DNA from 3 places in the Mesorhizobium opportunistum WSM2075 genome. Region 1 is predicted to be linked to each of the others. Evidence: predicted binding sites of a transcription regulator. Region 1 holds the regulator's gene; each other region holds the start of a gene.
The links. Region 1 encodes PhoB, which activates phosphate uptake and scavenging genes when phosphate is short. Its sites were predicted from a motif close to TGTCATNNANCTGTCAT; they were not measured.
Positions count from the first base shown of each region.

Region 1 (4,340 bases):
GAGCGAGGCCGGGGCGCTGAAACGCGGCAGGCCGCAGGTCGGCCTCACACTCAACCCGGAGGCGGCGGCGGTGATGACCGTGGTGCTGTCGCTGAATTTCCTGTCGGTCGCCGTCATCGACTATGCCGGCCAGGTGATATCGGAGGAACAGCGCCGGCTGGACACGCTGACCATGTCGCGCGAGGCGCTGATCGGCGAATGCGTCGCCATCGTGCGGCGCCGCATAGACGATCCCGACATCGATGTCCGCAGCGTCGCCCGCATCGCACTGGCCATCCAGGGCATCACCGACACCGAGGCGCGCGCCATGCTGTGGTCGCCGATCACGCCGCAGACCGACATCGCCTTCGCCGACATATTCGAAGCCGAGTTCGGCATCCCCGCCACCATGGAAAACGACTGCAACATGATGGCGGTGGCGCTGCGCTGGCGCGATCCCGAGCGCTACCGCGACGACTTCATCGCCATTCTGCTGTCTCACGGCATCGGCATGGGCCTGGTGCTGAAGGGCGAACTGTTCACCGGTACCCATTCCTCGGGCGGCGAGTTCGGCCACATGATCCACCGGCCGGGCGGCGCGCTCTGCCGCTGCGGACGGCGCGGCTGCGTCGAGGCCTATGCCGGCAACTACGCCATCTGGCGAAGCGCGAGACAGCTTGGCGAGGACACCGAACCGGTCGACGTCAGCGACGCCGACATGCGGGCACTGGCGGCCTCGGCGCGCGAGAAGGACGGGCCGGAGCGCCAGGCCTATCGCAAGGCCGGCGAGGCGCTCGGCTATGGCCTCGGCAGCCTGTTCGCGCTGATCGATCCCGCCCCGGTCGCCATGGTCGGCGTCAGCGCCGCCGCCTTCGACCTGATCGAGCCGGCCTTGCGCGAGGCGATTGCACAGACCGCCGGCGGCCAGCACTCGAAATCGATCTCCTTCGACACCGAGCCTAACGAACTGCCGCTGATCCGCGAAGGCTGCGCCATGCGCGCTCTGACCTTCGTCGATCAGGAAATATTCGCGCCGGGCGTGCAGGCGAGAGCAGGCGCGGCTGGGAAGAACGTGGCGTGAAATCGAAGCCATCGTAACATCCGTGGGTTGGACAAAGCCTCACGACTTCGTCATCCCTGGGCGGAGCAGGAGCGAAGCTCCGTCGCGGAGACCCTGGGATCCATGCCGCGACCTTGGCCACGGAGTGCAGCGGAGCAGAATTCCGCACCGAGGCAACGCTTCAAAGTCGCGGCGTGGATCCTCGGGTCTACGCCGCGTCGCTTCGCTCCTTGCTCCGCCCGTGGATGACGAAGCAATGGACGTTTTCGCTGATCGCCAAGGTAAAGCGATCCGGCTTAAGCACGAAATCCGACTGTCTAACCTTCCGCGCCGAAGAACCTAATCTTCCCGGATCGCGTAGCCCGCCCCACGAATGGTTCTAATGACATCGGGCATGCGGCCATTGTTGACCGCCTTGCGCAGCCGCCCGACATGCACGTCGACCGTGCGCTCGTCGATGTAGATCGTCTCGCCCCAGACATTGTCGAGCAGCTGGCTGCGCGAGAACACCCGGCCGGGATGGCGCATCATGAATTCGAGCAGGCGGAACTCGGTCGGCCCGAGCCGGATCTCGCTCTTCTTGCGGTAGACGCGGTGCGATTCGCGGTCGAGCACGATGTCGCCGACCTTGAGCACGCTGGACAGCACTTCCGGTTTGGCGCGGCGCAGCAACGCCTTGACGCGGGCCATGAACTCCGGCGTCGAGAACGGCTTGACCAGATAGTCGTCGGCGCCTGTGGAGAGTCCACGTACACGGTCGCTTTCTTCGCCCCGCGCGGTCAGCATGATGATCGGCAGCCGCTCGGTCTCGGGCCGCATTCGCAGGCGCCGGCAGAGTTCGATGCCGGACACCGCCGGCACCATCCAGTCGAGCACCAGAAGGTCGGGCACGTTCTCCTGCAGGCGGATCTCCGCCTCGTCGCCGCGCGTCACCACCTCGACCTGGTAACCTTCCGATTCCAGATTGTAGCGGAGCAGCACCCCTAACGGCTCCTCATCCTCCACCACCATGATGCGTGGCGCGATCATCGGCTGGTCACCCCTGCTATGCCGCCGGCGCCGACATCGCGGTTTCGTCCTGCTTCGGACGATTGGCGGGCAGCTGCGTGCCGGTCAGCACATAATACGCATTCTCGGCGATGTTGGTCACGTGGTCGCCGATGCGTTCGAGGTTCTTGGCACAGAACAAAAGATGCGTGCAGGCGGTGATGTTGCGCGGATCTTCCATCATGTAGGTCAGCAGTTCGCGGAACACCGAGGTGTATTTGACATCGATGCGCTCGTCGGCGGCGCGCAGCTTCGCCAGTGCCGCGGCATCACGCGCCGCATATTCCTCGATGACACCTTGAACCTGGATCAGCACCAGCTGCGCCATCGCGTCGATGGAGTGCGACAGGTCGCGCGGCGTGGCGGAGAGCCCGACCGTGCCGACGCGCTTGGCGATGTTCTTGGCAAGGTCGCCGATGCGTTCGAGATCGCCGGCCATGCGGATCGAGCCGACGACATGGCGCAGATCGTCGGCCATCGGCTGGCGCTTGGCGATCAGCGTGATGGCGCGGTCGTCCAGCTCGCGCTGGCGCGCATCCATGATCGCGTCATCGGAGACGACGCGTTGGGCGAGCGCATTGTCGGAGTTCAGCAGCGCCTTGGTGGCACCGCCGACCATCGAGCCGGCGAGGTCGCCCATGTCGCTGATCAGCCTGCTGATCTGTCCGAGATCTTCGTCGAAGGCTGCAACCGTGTGTTCGGCCATGATCCTGGTCCTCGTATGCGTGCGATCAGCCGAAGCGGCCGGTGATGTAGTCCTGCGTGCGCTTCTCGCGGGGCGACGTGAAGATCTTCTCCGTCTTGTCGAACTCGACCAGTTCGCCCAGGTACATGAAGGCCGTCTGCTTCGACACGCGCGCCGCCTGCTGCATGTTGTGGGTGACGATGACGATCGTGTAGTCGGCCTGCAATTCGTCGATCAGCTCCTCGATCTTGGCGGTCGACAGCGGATCGAGCGCCGAGGCCGGCTCGTCGAGCAGGATGACTTCCGGCTTCACCGCCACGGTACGGGCAATGCAGAGCCGCTGCTGCTGGCCGCCCGAAAGGCTGAGGCCGCTGGCATTGAGCTTGTCCTTGACCTCGGTCCAGAGCGCCGCGCGCTTCAGCGCCTGCTCGACGCGGCCGTCCATCTCGGCCTTGCTGATCTTCTCGTAGAGCCTGACGCCGAAGGCGATGTTCTCATAGATCGACATCGGGAACGGCGTCGGCTTCTGGAACACCATGCCGATCTTGGTGCGCAAGAGGTTGAGGTCCTGCGAACGGTCGAGAACGTTCTTGCCGTCGAGCAGCACCTGGCCCTCGGCGGTCTGCCTGGGATAGAGCTCGTAGATGCGGTTGAAGACGCGCAGCAGCGTCGACTTTCCGCAGCCCGACGGTCCGATGAAGGCGGTGACGCTGCGTTCGGGCAGCGACAGCGTGATGTCCTTCAGCGCCTTCGACTGGCCGTAGTAGAAATTGAGGTTCTTGACCTCGATCTTTGCCTTGGCGGCTGCCTCGGCGGCGATCGTCATGTCTGGAGACAACATCTGGCTCATTTGTCCTCTCTGCGTCCGGTCAGGCTGCGCGCAAAGATGCTGAGCGCGAGAACCGTCAATGTAATTATGAGTGCGCCGGTCCAGGCCAGTTGCTGCCATTCCTCGTAGGGGCTGAGAGCGAACTGGAAGATGGTGACAGGCAGGCTGGCCATCGGCGCGTTGAGATTGCTCGACCAGAACTGGTTGTTGAGCGCGGTGAACAGCAGCGGTGCCGTCTCGCCGGAGATACGGGCAATGGCCAGCAATATGCCGGTGACGATGCCGGAAAGCGCGGCGCGGTAGGCGACCGAGCGGATCACCACCCAGCGCGGCGCGCCGATCGCGGTGCCGGCTTCGCGCAAGGCGTTGGGCACCAAATTGAGCATGTCCTCGGTGGTGCGCACGACGACGGGGATAACCAGAATAGCCAGCGCGACGGCGCCGGCCATCGCCGAGAAATGCCCCATCGGCCGAACCATCAATTCGTAGACGAACAGGCCGATGATGATCGACGGCGCCGACAGAAGGATATCGTTGATGAAGCGCACAACGGTGGTGAGCTTCGAAAAGCGGCCGTATTCGGCCATGTAGGTGCCGGCCAGCACACCGATCGGCGTGCCGACGATGATGCCGATGACGGTCATCACGATGCTGCCGTAGATGGCGTTGAGCAGGCCGCCGGCATCGCCGGGCGGCGGGGTCATTTCCGTGAAGACCGAAAGATTGACGCCCGACAGGCC
Region 1 is NC_015675.1:1,485,268-1,489,607, reverse strand. It holds gene MESOP_RS07135 (ROK family protein) at 1-1,060, shown strand, start outside; gene phoB (phosphate regulon transcriptional regulator PhoB) at 1,379-2,068, opposite strand; gene phoU (phosphate signaling complex protein PhoU) at 2,085-2,792, opposite strand; gene pstB (phosphate ABC transporter ATP-binding protein PstB) at 2,818-3,621, opposite strand; gene pstA (phosphate ABC transporter permease PstA) at 3,618-4,340, opposite strand, start outside.

Region 2 (4,340 bases), 2.8 Mb from region 1:
GGAGGTGACGACCTTGATGTCCGAAATGGTCTTGCCGGCGAATTCCAGCCCGTTGAGCACGGCGGCGGCGACGATGATGGCCGTGCCGTGCTGGTCGTCGTGGAACACCGGTATCTTCATGCGCGCCTTGAGCCGTTCCTCAACCTCGAAACACTCCGGCGCCTTGATATCCTCGAGGTTGATGCCGCCGAAGGTCGGCTCCAGGGCGGCGACCGTTTCGACCATGCGCTCGATTTCGGGCGCGTCGATCTCGATGTCGAAGACGTCGATGCCGGCGAATTTCTTGAACAGGACCGCCTTGCCCTCCATGACCGGCTTGGACGCCAGCGGGCCGATATTGCCGAGGCCGAGCACGGCCGAGCCGTTGGAGACGACGCCGACCAGGTTGGCGCGCGCCGTATAGTCGGCGGCGGTCGCCGGATCGTCGCGGATCTCCAGGCAAGGGGCCGCCACGCCAGGCGAATAGGCGAGCGCCAGGTCGCGCTGGTTGCCGAGCGGCTTGGTCGCCTGGATTTCGAGCTTTCCAGGCGTCGGGTGCTTGTGGAAGTAGAGGGCGGCTTCGTCGAGGTCCGAACGTGCCGTTTTCTTGCTCTCGCCAGTCATTCCGGCCCTCCCTGCGCTCTGCCTGCGACCCTTCTTAGCATGCGGCCGCGGTTTTTCGAGACGCCAAATGACGCAATCGCGGATCACATTGGCGAGACAGGAATAGCTGATTTATTTCAGCCGCTTGGACAGGGTTTCTTCCGCGTTGCGATTGTCGGGGCTCAGAACGCGCTGACGTAGAGGCCGCCATCCACCGGAATGTTCTGCCCGGTCAGGTAGCCGGCATGAACGGAGCACAGGAAGGCGCAGATCTGGCCGAATTCCTCGGGCGTGCCGAGCCGCTTGGCCGGCACGTCGGCGCTGATGCGGGTCTTGCGCGCCGCCGCCGCCGCGGGCTCCTCGACGGTGCCTGCCTCATGCGGGCCGCGCAGCCGGTCGGTGTCGAGCTTGCCTGGCAGCAGGCTGTTGATGGTGACGTTGCGGTCGATCACCGTGCGCGCCACGCCGGCGAGGAACGAGGTCAGGCCGGCGCGCGCCCCCGACGACAGGTCGAGGCCGGGGATCGGCACGTAGACCGACAGCGAGGTGATGTTGACGATGCGGCCGAAGCCACGTTTGGCCATGCCGTCGATGACGGCCTGCACCAGCTCGATCGGTGTGACCATGTTCTGGGTGACGCCTTCGAGGATCTTGCCGCGATCGAGTTCGCGGAAATCGCGCAATGGCGGGCCGCCATTGTTGTTGACGAGAATGTCGGGCTCAGGGCAGGCGGCAAGCAGTGCCTTCTGCACTTCGGGTTTCGAGACATCACCGACGACTTCCGTGACCGTCACGCCGTAGCGCTCGCGCAGCTCCGCGGCGGTCCTCGCCACCAGTTCGGCGTTTCGTCCGTTAACGACGATGTCGCAGCCGGCCTCGGCCAGTGCCATGGCGCAGCCTTTTCCAAGTCCCTTGCTCGAAGCGCAGACGATGGCTTTCTTGCCGCGAATACCGAGATCCATGACGATTTCTCCTGTGATTTGGCCGGCAGGCTAGCTCTTGGGCTGGCCCAATCGCAACTGTCATACGGTTGTTGCATGAATCGGGGCATAGGCTGCGCGAAAGCAACGGTGAAAACGCGATGTCCGGCCAAGAGCCCCGCACCTTCCGCAGCATGTTCATTTCCGATGTCCATCTCGGCTCGAAGGCTGCCAAGGCGGAATTCCTGATCGATTTCCTTCGCTATCACGACGCCGACATCATCTATCTGGTCGGTGACATCGTCGACGGCTGGCGGCTGCGGCGGAGCTGGCACTGGCCGCAAAGCCACAACGACGTCGTGCAGAAATTGCTGCGCAAGGCGCGCAAGGGCGCCTCGATTACCTATATCGCCGGCAATCACGATGAGTTTGCCCGCCAGTTCCAGGGCGTGCATTTCGGCGGCATCGTCGTTGCCGACCGCGCCATCCATGAGACCGCCGACGGCAGGCGCCTGCTGGTCATCCATGGCGACCAGTTCGACACCGTCGTCCACAACCAGCGCTGGCTCGCCTATCTCGGCGACCATGCCTACGACGCGGCCATGCAGGTCAACCGTGTCATCACGCGTCTGCGCCAGCTGCTCGGCCTGCCTTACTGGTCGTTCTCGTCCTGGGCCAAGGTCAAGGTCAAGAAAGCGGTAAACTTCATCGGTTCGTTCCAGACCGTGCTCAGCGAGGAAGCGCGGCGTTCGCATGTCGACGGCGTCATCTGCGGCCACATCCACCACGCCGCGATCGAGAACTATGGCGATGTGCAGTACATCAACACCGGCGACTGGGTGGAGAGCTGCACGGCGGTGGTCGAACATTTCGACGGCCGCATGGAAATCCTGACCTGGGCGCATGTCCTGCCTGAAGCGCCGGACGAGCCTTTCATCCCGATGCTCATCGAAGATCGGGTCGGGCAGGCGGCCTGACACGGAATTCACGGAGGCTTTCAGCGTTAATCGGTTAGTCCAGCCGGTTTCGCCTGGTTTTCCGCCATGTTAAGGGATCGATCTACATCGCCAGCCGGCCGAGCGCGGCGTAATTGGATCGATTCATGTCCCTGCCGCCGCTTTCGCCAGAACAACTCGTCAAGCCGCGCCATTTCGAGCTGCGCATGAGCCTGATCTTCGCGACATTGTTCGTGTCGCAAGGCACCCATCTGCCCTATTTTCCGCTCTGGCTGCAGGCGAAAGGTTTTGGCGCCGAACAAATCGCCGTCATCCTTGCCGCGCCGATGTTCCTGCGCGTCCTGACGACGCCCATGCTGACGGCACTTGCCGACCGGGCGAAGGACCGCGCCGACGTCTACATCGTGCTGGTCGCGGCAACGATGGTCATTTCGGCAGGCTATTTCCTGCCGGCGACCTACGCGATCGTGCTGGCCGTATCGCTGATTCTGACGGTCGTCTGGACACCGCATTCGCCAATGGCCGATTCGCTTGCGTTGTCCGGGGTGCGCCGCTTCGGCTCGAACTACACCGCCATGCGCAAATGGGGCTCGATCTCCTATCTTTGCGCCAATGTCGTGGGCGGCTTCATCCTGGCGGCGGCCGGAGCCAAAGCCGTACCGGTGATCATTTTCGGGGCGCTCGCAGCAGCGCTTGCCGCAGCCTTGTTTGCGCCGCGCATGGGGCGGCCGCGCAAGGCTTCGCCGTTGTCGGCCACTGAAATCCAGCACGCGGCGCCGAGCCTGTTCAATGCCTATTTCCTCTATTTCACCTTTGGCGTCGGCATCATCACCGCCAGCCACGCCTTCCTCTACGGCTTTGTTTCCATCTACTGGAAATCGATCGGCATCAGCGATTCCGTCGTTGGCCTGCTTTGGGCCTGGGGCGTGGTGTCCGAAGTCTGCATGTTTTTGTTTTTCAATCGCATTTTCGCCTCCGTATCCGTAGTCAAGGTGATGGTGATCGCCGGCATCGGGTCGATCGTGCGCTGGATCGTCTTTCCGCTGGTATGGCCGCTTGGTCTTGGGGTCGCCGGCTTCTTCGCCGTGCAGTCGCTGCATTCGGTGTCCGTCGCAATGGTGCTGATCGGGCTGCAGAAAATGATCGGCGAGACCGTCTCCGAAGAGCGCACCGGTGCCGCGCAAGGCATCGCCTATTTCTTCAACGGCTTCTTCATGGCGGCCGTCACGCTTGCGTCCGGTCCGCTCTATGACCGTCTCGGCGTCGATGGTTTCCTGGCGATGATTCCGATCGCGATCGTCGGCCTTGTGCTGATCGGGCTTGCGGCGCGCTCAGCCCCAAAGCACCCGGTCCGGGGGTGAGACGAGCGAACCCCGGTAGGCAAGGCCCGGCTCGCGGTCGCGCGCAAGCAGCAGCGGACCATCGAGGTCGACGAAATCGGCGTCCTGGGCGAGCAACACCGCCGGCGCCATCGCCAGCGACGTGCCGACCATGCAGCCGACCATGACGCCGAAACCGAGTTCCCGGGCGCGGTCGCGCAGGACGAGCGCCGCCGTCAGCCCGCCGGACTTGTCGAGCTTGATGTTGACGGCGTCGTAGAGGCCGACAAGCAAATCCAGGTTTTTCGCCTCGTGTACGCTTTCATCGGCGCAGATCGGCACCGGATGCGCGATGTGGCGCAGGATGCCGTCGTGGCCGGCCGGCAGCGGCTGTTCGATCAGCGCGATGTCTTGTTCCGCAGCAAAGGCGAGGTTGGCGACGATGTTGTCGTCGGTCCAGCCCTCATTGGCATCGAGGATGATTCGGCTCTCGGGCGCGGCCTGCCTTACCGCCTGGATCCGGGCGATGTCGTTGTCGCCGCCGATCTTGACCTTCAGCAGCG
Region 2 is NC_015675.1:4,254,435-4,258,774, forward strand. It holds gene MESOP_RS20460 (NADP-dependent malic enzyme) at 1-603, opposite strand, end outside; gene MESOP_RS20465 (SDR family oxidoreductase) at 765-1,544, opposite strand; gene MESOP_RS20470 (UDP-2,3-diacylglucosamine diphosphatase) at 1,664-2,479, shown strand; gene MESOP_RS20475 (MFS transporter) at 2,605-3,819, shown strand; gene dgcA (N-acetyl-D-Glu racemase DgcA) at 3,790-4,340, opposite strand, start outside.
Region 2: the regulator PhoB is predicted to act here: its motif matches at 1,603-1,619, upstream of MESOP_RS20470 (UDP-2,3-diacylglucosamine diphosphatase).

Region 3 (4,340 bases), 280 kb from region 1:
CTTGACGATCTCGTCGACGCCGATCGCCCTTATGCCACGCCGGTAGAACAGGTCGTAGGCGACGTCGAGGATCTTCTTGGCGGCCTTCGGCGGGGCCGATGCATGACCATCGCTGATGGTCAGTTCAATATTTTTGTCGGTTGGCATCATGGGACTCGATTGACAGTGTTACCGATCGGTACGTATACATGTTCCCACCCTGCAACGTACCGGTCAGTAACATGATAGCTCAATCCCGCCCATTTGGCCAGCGCTACGCCTTCGTCGTGGTCGGCGTCATCTTCCTCTGCCTGCTGATCGCCGCCGGTCTGCGCTCGGCACCCGCCGTCATGATGCTGCCGCTCGAAAACAGCTTTGGCTGGCGGCGCGACGTCATCTCGCTGGCCGCCGGTGTCGGCATCCTGCTCTATGGCCTGACTGGTCCGTTCGCCGCCGCGCTGATGGAGCGGATCGGACTGCGCCGCACGCTGATCGCCTCGCTGGTGATCATGTCGGGGTCGACCGCGCTCAGCCTTTTGATGACCAAGCCCTGGCACCTCTTCATCACCTGGGGCGTGTTCTCCGGCATCGGCTCAGGCGCCGTAGCCAGCGTGCTCGGCGCCACCATCGTCAACCGCTGGTTCAAGACCAATCGCGGACTGGTCATGGGCTTGATGTCGGCCTCCAGCGCCACCGGCCTCCTGGTGTTCCTGCCGCTGCTTGCCTCGCTTGCGCAAACGGGCGGCTGGAAGCCGGTCGCCATCGCGGTCGCGGTCGCCACGGCCTGCCTGCTGCCGCTGGTCTGGTTGCTGGTGCCGGAGCGTCCGGCCTCGATCGGCATGGTGCGTTATGGCGCCGAGGCCGATGACGTGCCGCCGACATCGCCGGCATCGCAAGGCAATTTCCTGGCGCACACGCTCAACACGCTGCGCCGCGCCGCCGGCACGCGGGTGTTCTGGTATCTGTTCGCCACCTTCTTCGTCTGTGGTTTCACCACCAACGGGCTGGTCGGCACGCATTTGATCGCGTTCTGCGGCGACATGGGCATCGGCGAGGTGCAGGCGGCCGGCCTGCTGTCGATGATGGGCATTTTCGACTTGATCGGCACGACGCTGTCCGGCTGGCTTACCGACCGTTTCGACCCGCGCAAGCTGCTTGGCGTCTATTATGCCATCCGTGGCCTGTCGCTGATCTACCTGCCTTATTCCGGCTTCTCGGCGACCAGCCTGATCATCTTCGCGGTGCTCTATGGCCTCGACTGGATCGCCACCGTGCCACCGACGCTCAGGCTCGCCAACGAGGCGTTCGGCGACCGCAGCGGACCGATCGTGTTCGGCTGGATCGTCGCCGGCCACCAGGTGGGAGCTGCCACGGCGGCCGCCTTCGGCGGCACCATGCGCGAACTGCAGGGCAATTACGAACTGGCCTTCCTGATCGCCGGAATGACGGCCATCGCCGCCGCCTGCATCTCGCTGCTGATCAATACCAGCCGGCCGGCCTTCGATCCCGAACCGCAAGCGGCATAGGCGCGGCCCTCCCTTCTCCCCTTTTGGGCCCGTTGCCTTATTGATCTCTGGGCGTGAGAGGAGACGGAAAGGGCAGCCCTGTTCATTGTTATCAAACGTTCATGATTTCGAGATGAGCCTGAAACATTGAGGCTGGAGCTTGGTGGCAACGTTCAACGCCATCCAGGAGACAGCCATGAACAAGCTCTCGATGACTCGCCGCGCTTTTGTCACCTCCGCCAGCGCCGCTGGTCTGGTCGGCGTTTCCAGCCTGGCGCTGCCCTATTATTCTCGCGCCAACCAGCGCCCGGCCTTCACCCATGGCGTCCAGTCGGGGGATGTCGACGCCACCAGCGGCATGGTGTGGACGCGCACGGATCGCCCGTCGCGTGTCATGTTCGAAGTGTCGTCGACCGAGAATTTCGCCAACGCGATCCGGCTGGCGCCGCTCGATACGTCGCCGGCCAGCGATTATACGGTCAGACGCCTGCTCACCGATCTCGCTTCCGATCAGGACATCTTCTACCGCATGACGGCAGCCGACCTCGCTGACATCAACGCCGTCTCCGAGCCGATCGTCGGCCGCTTCCGCACCGCGCCGGCCTCGAAGCGCGACATCAAGTTCGCTTGGTCGGGCGACACCGCCGGCCAGGGCTGGGGCATCGACGAGACCGGCATGAAGACCTACGCCACGATCGGCAAGCATACGCCCGATTTCTTCCTGCATTCGGGCGACACCATCTATGCCGACGGCGCGATGAAGGACGAGGTCGACCTGCCCGGCGGCGGCAAGTGGAAGAACGTCGTGCTAGTCGATGGTAAGCGCAAGGTCGCCGAGACGCTGGACGAATACCGCGACCAGTGGAAATACAACATGATGGACAGACACGTCCTGGGTCTCAGCGCCATCTGCCCGACCTTTTATCAGTGGGACGACCACGAGGTGCTGAACAACTGGTCGGATTCGAAAAATCTGAGCGCCGACGATCGCTACACGGAAAAATCCATCCATGTGCTGGCGGCCCGCGCGGCCCGAGCCTTCCATGAGATGACGACGATCCGTTACGAGCCGTCGGAGCCCGGCCGCGTCTACCGCAAGATAGCCTACGGGCCGCTGCTCGACGTGTTCTTCCTCGACATGCGCTCCTATCGCGGCCCCAACGGTCCGGACATGCAGGATGAGATGACACCGCAATCGCGCATGCTGGGCGAACAGCAGACGAAATGGCTGAAGCGGGAGCTAGCCAACTCCAAGGCGACATGGAAGATCATCGCCGCAGACATGCCGCTCGGCCTCGTCGTCTGGGACGATGGCGTCAAAAAGGCAGGCGCGGAGGCTGTCAGCAATGGTGACAACGGTCTGCCAAAGGGACGCGAGCTGGAGATCGCCGACCTGCTGCGCTACATCAAGAATGCCGGCATCAGCAACACCGTCTGGCTCACCGCCGACGTGCACTACACAGCCGCGCATTACTACAATCCCGAGAAGGCGCAGTTCCAGGACTTCAGTCCATTCTGGGAATTCGTCTCCGGCCCCATCCATGCCGGAACCTTCGGCCCGAACGATTTCGACATGACCTTCGGTCCGGAGCTGAAGTTCATCAAGGCGCCGACAGCCGAGCAGGGGCAGAACCTGCCGCCGTCAGCCGGCCTGCAATTCTTTGGCCTTGTCGACATTTCCGGCGCCACCGAGCAGATGACCGTGCGGCTGATGGATCGCGACGACAACGAACTCTACAAGATCACGCTCGACCCGGTACGGTCGGCGTAAAGACCTGACGGTCGTCAGTCCGGGTAGCAGACCATTGGAATGTTCGGCCAGACGGCGCTGTCGCAGTTGGCTGCGTCCTGGCGCTGCTTGAAGGCGGCGCTGACCGGGCCGGTCACCATCGGATCGACGCCGTCGGGGGCGTCGGCGAAAGCCTGCTGGGCCGAAGGCGCATCGATCGGCAGGGCCGGCCGTGCTTCCTTCAGCGTGGCGGCCGACTGCGCGGCGTTGGCCGCCAGCAGAACGGCAAAGGCCGCGGAGGCGATAAGCGGCCAATATCGGTTGAGTTTATCGGTCATGACGTTCGAACTGCCCGGGCCCTGAATGGTTCCCGCCTTGGTTAACAAAATCATTTCACACGCAGATGCTTAAGATTTGATGAGTATTTGGTGTTGCGCTTCCCCTTTCGCAACTGCGAAAAACCCTGTATGAGCCGCGCAACCGAAAGAGGCAGCGCCTTTGGCCTGCTGCCTGCAACGCTTCCGAGATCAGAACATGAAACTCCGTAATATCGCGATCATCGCGCACGTCGACCATGGAAAGACCACCCTGGTCGACCAGCTTTTGAAGCAGTCCGGCTCGTTCCGCGACAACCAGCGCGTCGCCGAACGCGCCATGGATTCCAACGACCTCGAAAAGGAACGCGGCATCACCATCCTGGCCAAGGCGACTTCGGTCGACTGGAAGGATACGCGCATCAACATCGTCGACACGCCCGGACACGCCGATTTCGGCGGTGAGGTCGAGCGCATCCTGTCGATGGTGGATTCGGCCATCGTGCTGGTCGACGCCGCCGAGGGCCCGATGCCGCAGACCAAGTTCGTGGTCGGCAAGGCGCTGAAGGTCGGCTTGAAGCCGATCGTCGTCATCAACAAGATCGACCGGCCGGACGCCCGCCATGTCGAGGTCGTCAACGAGGTGTTCGATCTGTTCGCGGCCCTCGACGCCACCGACGAGCAGCTCGACTTCCCGATCCTCTATGGTTCGGGCCGCGACGGCTGGGTCTCGGAAAATCCGGAAGGCCCCAAGGACCAGCAGCTTGCGCCGCTGTTCGATCTCGTGATCAAACATGTGCCGGCGCCGACCGT
Region 3 is NC_015675.1:1,207,717-1,212,056, forward strand. It holds gene MESOP_RS05770 (TetR/AcrR family transcriptional regulator) at 1-147, opposite strand, end outside; gene MESOP_RS05775 (MFS transporter) at 222-1,505, shown strand; gene MESOP_RS05780 (alkaline phosphatase D family protein) at 1,681-3,255, shown strand; gene MESOP_RS05785 (hypothetical protein) at 3,270-3,551, opposite strand; gene typA (translational GTPase TypA) at 3,748-4,340, shown strand, end outside.
Region 3: the regulator PhoB is predicted to act here: its motif matches at 1,592-1,608, upstream of MESOP_RS05780 (alkaline phosphatase D family protein).